Regions from separate parts of the Plantibacter sp. CFBP 8775 genome, predicted to be linked through region 1. Evidence: predicted binding sites of a transcription regulator. Region 1 holds the regulator's gene; the other holds the start of a gene.
What was found. The regulator HrcA, encoded in region 1, represses chaperone genes, less so after heat shock. The targets are predictions, from matches to a motif close to TTNGCACTCGNNNNNNNCGAGTGCNAA.

Region 1 (3,409 bases):
ACGATGCGGTCGACACCCAGCTCGGTCGCCGCCTGGATGGCGAGTTCGTCGCGATCGCCCTTAGCCAGCGCCTGCACGAGGACGAGCCCGGGACGGTTCTCCGGGTGCACCACGACCGATTCGACGCGGATCTCCAACTCGCCCGGCTCGCTTCGCACGACCGGTCCGGTCGCGATCAGGCCCCGGCCGTTGCCGATCGAGGTGGTCTCGCCGACCCGCAGCCTGCTCACGGCGACGGCGTGCTTCGCCTCGGGCCCGCGGAGGGTCACCGAGTCGCCGACACCGGTCGATTCGAGATCCTCGCGGAGGTACAGCGAACTCATCTCAACCGACGCCGTGGAAGCGGTCGCGGATCTTCGCGAACAGGCCCTGCTGGAACTGCGCGAGCGCCGGAGCACCCTGGCGTCGTCCCGAGGCGAAGCTCTTGATCAGCTCGCGTTCGCGGTGGTCGAGCTTCGTCGGGGTGACGACCTGGACGCCTATCTTGAGGTCGCCCCGGCTGTTCCCGCGGAGGCGGGTGACGCCGCGGTCCTTGACCGTGATGACCTCCGAGCTCTGCACGCCCGGTCGCAGCTCGACCTCGACGTCGCCGTCGAGCGCGTGGACGGTGACCTGGCGGCCGAGGATGGCGTCGGTCATCGGGACTTCGAGCGTGCACAACAGGTCGTCGCCGTCGCGGCTGAAGACGTCGTGGTGCTTGACCTTCATCTCGAGGTAGAGGTCGCCGTTCGGGCCGCCGGCCGGGCCCACCTCGCCGCTCCCCGGCATCTGCAGACGCAGACCGGTGTCGACACCGGCCGGGATGTCGACCGAGACGGTGCGGCGAGCACGGAGCCGACCCTGACCCTGGCAGGTGACGCACGGGGTCGCGATGATCGTGCCGTAGCCGCGGCAGGTGCCGCAGGGCGCCGAGGTCATGACGTTGCCGAGCAGCGAGCGGACGGCCCGCTGGATGGAGCCGGTGCCGTGACAGATGTCGCAGGTCACCGGTGAGGTGCCGGGCTGGCAGCAGGAGCCGTTGCAGGTGCTGCAGAGCACGGCGGTGTCGACCTCGAGGTCGCGGTGGGTGCCGAAGATGACCTCGTCGAGGTCGAGCTCGACGCGCAACAGGGCGTCCTCCCCGCGTGCGCGACGGGACTTGGGTCCGCGCTGCTGGCCGCCCCCGCCGAAGAAGGTGTCGAAGATGTCGCCGAAGCCGCCGAACCCGGCGTCGCCGCCACCGAACCCACCCGCCTGCGGACCGAGGTCGTACTGCTGGCGTTGCTTGGGGTCGCTCAGCACGTCGTAGGCGTGCGTGACCTCCTTGAACCGTTCCGAGGCGTCGGAACCCGGGTTCACGTCGGGGTGCAGTTCGCGTGCGAGGCGGCGGTACGCCTTCTTGATCTCTTCGGGCGTCGCCTCCTTGGCGACACCGAGTGCTGCGTAGTGGTCGGGGTAGTCAGCCACTGAGGGCCTTTCGTTCGAGGTGCGGAAGGTGTTGGGGGACGCGACGAGGATGCGTCACTCGGCGTCGAGGATGCGCGAGAGGTACCTGGCGACGGCGCGGACCGCAGCCATGTTGCTCGCGTAGTCCATTCTCGTGGGGCCGAGGACGCCGAGCCGGGCGATTTCGCCACCAGAGGAACGGTAGTTCCCGGCGAGGACACTCGTGGTCTCGAGGCCGAACGACGCGTTCTCCCGCCCGATGCTGGCGACCACGCTGTCGCGCTCGGACTCCATCTCACCGAAGAGCCGGAGCAGCACGACCTGCTGCTCGATGGCGTCCAGGACCGGATAGATGCTGCCGGGGAAGTCGTCCTCGGTGCGGGCGAGGTTGGCGGCGCCGGCCATGACGAGGCGGTCCTGGCGCTGCGCCGACAGCTGCTCGCGCACCGCGTCGACGATGCGGACGGCGGCCGCGCGGTCGAGGTCGGCGATGTCGGCGGGGACGTCGCCGATCGCGTCGTGGGCGTCGAGGAGTGGACGGCCCGCGACCGCCTCGTTGCACAGCGAGCGGAGCCGCGAGATGAGGTCGTCGTCGACCGGGCTCTCGGTCTCGATGAGCCGCTGCTCGACGCGGCCGTTGTCGAGGATGATGACCGCGAGCACACGGTTCGGGGTGACGCTCACCAATTCGAGATGCCGAACACGTGCCCGGGAGAACATCGGGTACTGGACGAGCGCGACCTGGTTCGTCAGCTGCGACAGCAGCCGCACCGTGCGGTGCAGGACCTCATCGAGGTCGCCGGACGCGCCGAGGAAGGTCTCGATCGCCGTCCGTTGGGCGTTGTTGAGCGGACGGCGGTCGGCCAGGTGGTCGACGAACATCCGGTAGCCCTTGTCGGTCGGCACCCGGCCGGAAGAGGTGTGGGGAGCGGCGATGAGCTCTTCGTCCTCGAGCTGCGCCATGTCGTTGCGGATGGTGGCTGCGGAGACCCCGAAGGAGTGGCGGTCGACGATCGTCTTGGAACCGACGGGCTCACGCGAGGCGACGTAGTCCTGCACGATGACGCGGAGCACTTCGAGACCGCGATCCGACACCATCTCGATCTCCTCCCGTCATCCACCTCGGAGCACCGACCATCAGCACTCGAAGACCCTGACTGCCAATCATATCGTGGCCTCCGCGCAGCCGTCCCTTGCGCGGCCCTGTGCCGCGGGAATACCGTTGGCCGCAGGCGTGGGTCCCTGATGAGCAACACCTGGTGCGATACGCTCAGCTGGACCAATTGAATATCACTCTCCGTGAAAGGTGCGAAGATGTCCGATCCGAACGCTCAGCCGCCCGTCGACCCAGCGAAGGGCGGGTCGGTTCCGCCTGCAGGAGACGGCGCGACGCCCCCTCCCGCAGCTCCGCAGCAGCCGCCCGCAGGCGCCTACCCGCCCCCGCCCGCCGGTGGCTACGCGCCGCCGCCGCCCGCTGCAGGCTCCTACCCGCCGCCGCCCGCAGGCGCCCCGCAGTACCAGCAGCCGTACGCCGCCGCTCAGCCCATGAGCCCGTCGGACGAGAAGCTCTGGTCGACGCTCATCCACATCGGTGGGATCTTCTTCGGATTCATCCCGCCGCTGATCGGCTACCTGGTCCTCAAGGACCGCGGCCCGTTCATCAAGGCGCACACGCTCACCGCGCTGAACTTCCAGCTGACGATGCTGATCGCGCTGGTGGTCGGCTCGATCCTGACGATCGTCGTCGTGGGTCTGTTCATCATCATCGCCGTGTACGTCGTCGTGATCGTGTTCAGCATCATCGCCGCGATCAAGGCGAACAAGGGCGAGCTGTACAGCTACCCGCTCACGATCCAGTTCATCAAGGCCTGATCCGTCGAGTCGCAAGAGAACAGCCCCGTCCGGTCCGCCGGGCGGGGCTGTTCTGCGCCTCGGGCAGGGTCAGTCGCCGACCAGACGGCGGACGACCGCGTCGGCGAGGAGC
Region 2 (3,409 bases), 670 kb from region 1:
TCGTTGACCTCCTTGACCGCGAGACCGACACCGGCCTCCTCGGGCGGGCCGAGGAACGCGAGGTTACCGGTCTGCGGCAACGCCGTGCCGAGCTTCAGGGTCAGGTCGCCAGCAGGCTTGCTGCTGCTGCCGCTGTCGCCGCTACCACTCGAGGCGCAACCGCTCAGAACCAGCGCGCTGGCTCCGATCAGTGCGATGCCACCGAGAACGATGGAACGTGGGCGGGAGCGAGCGGCCGTGGCCTTCGAAAAGACGCTCATGGTACTCCTTGCTTGTCAGAAGAGTGGCAGCTCCAGGGGCTGCCGTTGAGTCAAGTTATCCGCTGCACGTGCGCTGGACAATGTCGTTGACGTTACAAGCGTGTAACACGACCAAATCGTTACCTCAGGACGGCCTGTTTCGCGCTTTTCCTGCAGTGGTCGCGCGATCAGCGCTGGAATCCGCTGTTCAGACCCGCGTCGAGCGGCGCCGTTCGGCCCCGGCGGCCCGACGACCCCGCGTTGAGGCGACGAGCATGTCGACGGTGAGGATCGCGAGCGCCAGCCACACGAGACCGAAGCCCAACCAGCGCTCCGGCGGCATCGCCTCGTGCAGGACGGCGACACCGACGACGAACTGGATGATCGGTGCGAAGTACTGGATGAAACCCATCCAGGTGAGCGGGAGGCGGCGGGCCGCCGCCGCGAACAGCAGGAGCGGGACGGCGGTGATGACGCCGGCGCCGACGAGCAGCAGGGCGTGCCCGACTCCCGCGGTGCCGATGGTCAGCCCACCGGTCACGCCGACAGCGATGAGCTGGGCGATCGCGACCGGCATCAGCCACACGGCCTCGAGCGTCAACCCGGACACGGCGTCGACCGAGCCGCCCACCAATTTCTTGATGTAGCCGTAGAGGCCGAATGAGAAGGCCAGGATGAGGGCGATCCAGGGGACGCTGCCGTGCCCGATCGCGAGGACGAGGACCGCGATCACGCTCACGACCACCGCGGCCCACTGGGCCGGACGCAGCCGCTCACGGAGGAAGAAGACGCCGAGGAAGACGGTCACGATCGGGTTGATGAAGTACCCGAGCGACGCCTCGACCACTTGGCCGTTGAGCGCACCGTACACGTAGGTCTGCCAGTTGACGTAGATGAGCGCTCCGGCGAGACCCATCGTCAGGACGATGCGGCGCTGGCGGAGGATGCCGAACAGTCGACGCCAGGAACGGGTCGCCAGGATGAGGACGGCGCAGAAGACGAGGGAGAAGAGGATCCGCCACGCCACGACCTCGAAGGCTCCGGCCGGTGCGAGGGCGATGAAGTAGAGCGGGAGCGCTCCCCAGAGGCAGTAGGCGGCGACCGCCGAGAGCAGTCCGGACCGGCTCCCCTGCTGGGGTACGGCCACACTCGCACGTCGGTCGTCTCCCCCGTCGACGGTGACGGGGTGGATGTCGACGTCGGCTGGATCGCTGGGGTTCTGCACTGGTCCAGGCTAGACCCGCGACTCCCCGCGACACCCTCCGGAAACGGACACAGCCCGAACGGCGAATGCCATTCGGGCTGTTGAGCGGCCTGGGCCGCCGGATCCGTGCGCTGGTGACTAGCGGACGACGACTGCGAGGACGTCGCGCGCGGACAGGACGAGGTAGTCCTCACCGGCGTACTTGACCTCGGTGCCACCGTACTTGGAGTAGATCACCTTGTCGCCGACGGCGACGTCGAGCGGGACGCGGTTGCCGTTGTCGTCGATGCGACCGGGTCCGACCGCCACGACCTCGCCCTCCTGGGGCTTCTCCTTGGCGGTGTCGGGGATGACCAGACCGGAAGCGGTGGTCTGCTCTGCCTCGACCTGCTTGATGACGATGCGATCCTCGAGCGGCTTGATGGAGACCGACACGGTTGACCTCTTTCTTGAAACGAAGACGTGGTTAGCACTCACACTGCGAGAGTGCTGATTCCAGTGTAGGCATCTTCTGGCACTCATGCAATGCGAGTGCCAATCAGCGACTGCTACCGTTGCCGGATGCATCCAGCTCCGCCCGAGGCCCGCTGACCATGGACCGTTCGGAACTCGTCGAACTCCTCACGGCCGACGGCCTCAGGCTCCTCGACGCCCTCCCTCCCTACCCGACGAAGGACGAGGCCGTCCGCCTGGTCGGGCGCCTGCGCAAGGAGGGCCACTCCCCCGAGCTGGTCGCGGCGGTCCTCACGCAGTCGCGGCTCAGGCAGAAGGCCGTCGGGAAGTTCGGACCGTTCGCCGGCCGCATGCTGTTCACCGAGGCCGGGCTCGAACAGGCCACGCGCCTTCCCGTCGCCGCATTGCACGCCGGGCGGTTCGCCCGGGCCGGCCTCACGCGGATCGCCGACCTCGGCAGCGGCATCGGCGCCGACTCGATGGCCATGGCCTCGCTCGACCTGGAGGTCACGGCGGTCGACATCGACGAGGTCACCGCGGCCATCGCCAGCTACAACCTCGCTCCGTTCCCCACGGCGACCGTGCGGAACGCCGCCGCCGAGGACGTCTCCCTCGACGACTTCGACGCGGTCTGGTTCGATCCCGCGCGGCGCACCGCAGGACACGCCGACACCGCGCGGCTGTCGAGTGCCGCCGACTACACCCCGTCCCTCGACCTGGTCTTCGGTGCGGCGACCCGCCTTCCCACAGGCGTCAAGCTCGGGCCCGGATTCGACCGCTCCCTCATCCCCGACGACGCCGAGGCGCAGTGGGTGTCGGTCGACGGACAGCTCGTCGAGATGGCGCTCTGGTTCGGCCCGCTGGCCCGTCCGGATGTCCGACGGTCCGCGCTCCTCCTCGCGGACGGCGTCCACCACGAGTTGCACGCCGAGGCCGACGCCGACGACGCCCCAGTGCGGGAGCTCGGCGACTACGTGCACGAACCCGACGGATCCGTGATCCGGGCCCGACTCATCGGCGACCTCGCCATCCGGTTGGAGGCCGGCATGCTCGGCCAGGGCATCGCCTACCTGACCTCCGACACCGCGACGAGCTCGCCGTTCGCCACGACCTTCCGAGTCCTCGAACGGCTGCCGATGGACGAGAAGGTCCTCAAGCGCACCATGCGTGATCGCGGGATCGGCGTCCTCGAGATCAAGAAACGCGGCGTCGACGTCGACCCCGCGGCGTTCCGGAAGCGTCTCGCGCTCAAGGGCGACGGCTCGGCCACGATCATCCTCACGAGGATCACCGGCAAACACAGTGCGCTGCTCGTCGAACGGGTGACGCCGGCCGCCGACGCCTGACCCGACGGCGTCCGCCGGGCCGCAGCGCCTGTGGAGGATCAGGTCGAGACGTAGCCGATGATCACGACGACGCTGTAGACGAGCCAGCCGACCGAGCAGGCGAGGCCGACGAACCCGGTCACGAGGCCGGTGAGGGCGCGACCTCGGCCCTGCGGCTCGCGACGCCT

Region 2: a site for HrcA is predicted at 1,955-1,981, ahead of groES (co-chaperone GroES). Genes of this name have one in related genera too.

Annotation. Positions count from the first base shown of each region.
Region 1 covers NZ_JACYNV010000001.1:2,097,828-2,101,236, reverse strand. The annotation lists gene IFR14_RS09970 (16S rRNA (uracil(1498)-N(3))-methyltransferase) at 1-323, opposite strand, end outside; gene dnaJ (molecular chaperone DnaJ) at 325-1,446, opposite strand; gene hrcA (heat-inducible transcriptional repressor HrcA) at 1,501-2,523, opposite strand; gene IFR14_RS20885 (DUF4870 domain-containing protein) at 2,740-3,297, shown strand; gene hemW (radical SAM family heme chaperone HemW) at 3,367-3,409, opposite strand, start outside.
Region 2 covers NZ_JACYNV010000001.1:1,424,536-1,427,944, reverse strand. The annotation lists gene IFR14_RS06810 (ABC transporter substrate-binding protein) at 1-260, opposite strand, end outside; gene rarD (EamA family transporter RarD) at 448-1,386, opposite strand; gene groES (co-chaperone GroES) at 1,582-1,878, opposite strand; gene IFR14_RS06795 (class I SAM-dependent methyltransferase) at 2,037-3,242, shown strand; gene IFR14_RS06790 (DUF4190 domain-containing protein) at 3,281-3,409, opposite strand, start outside.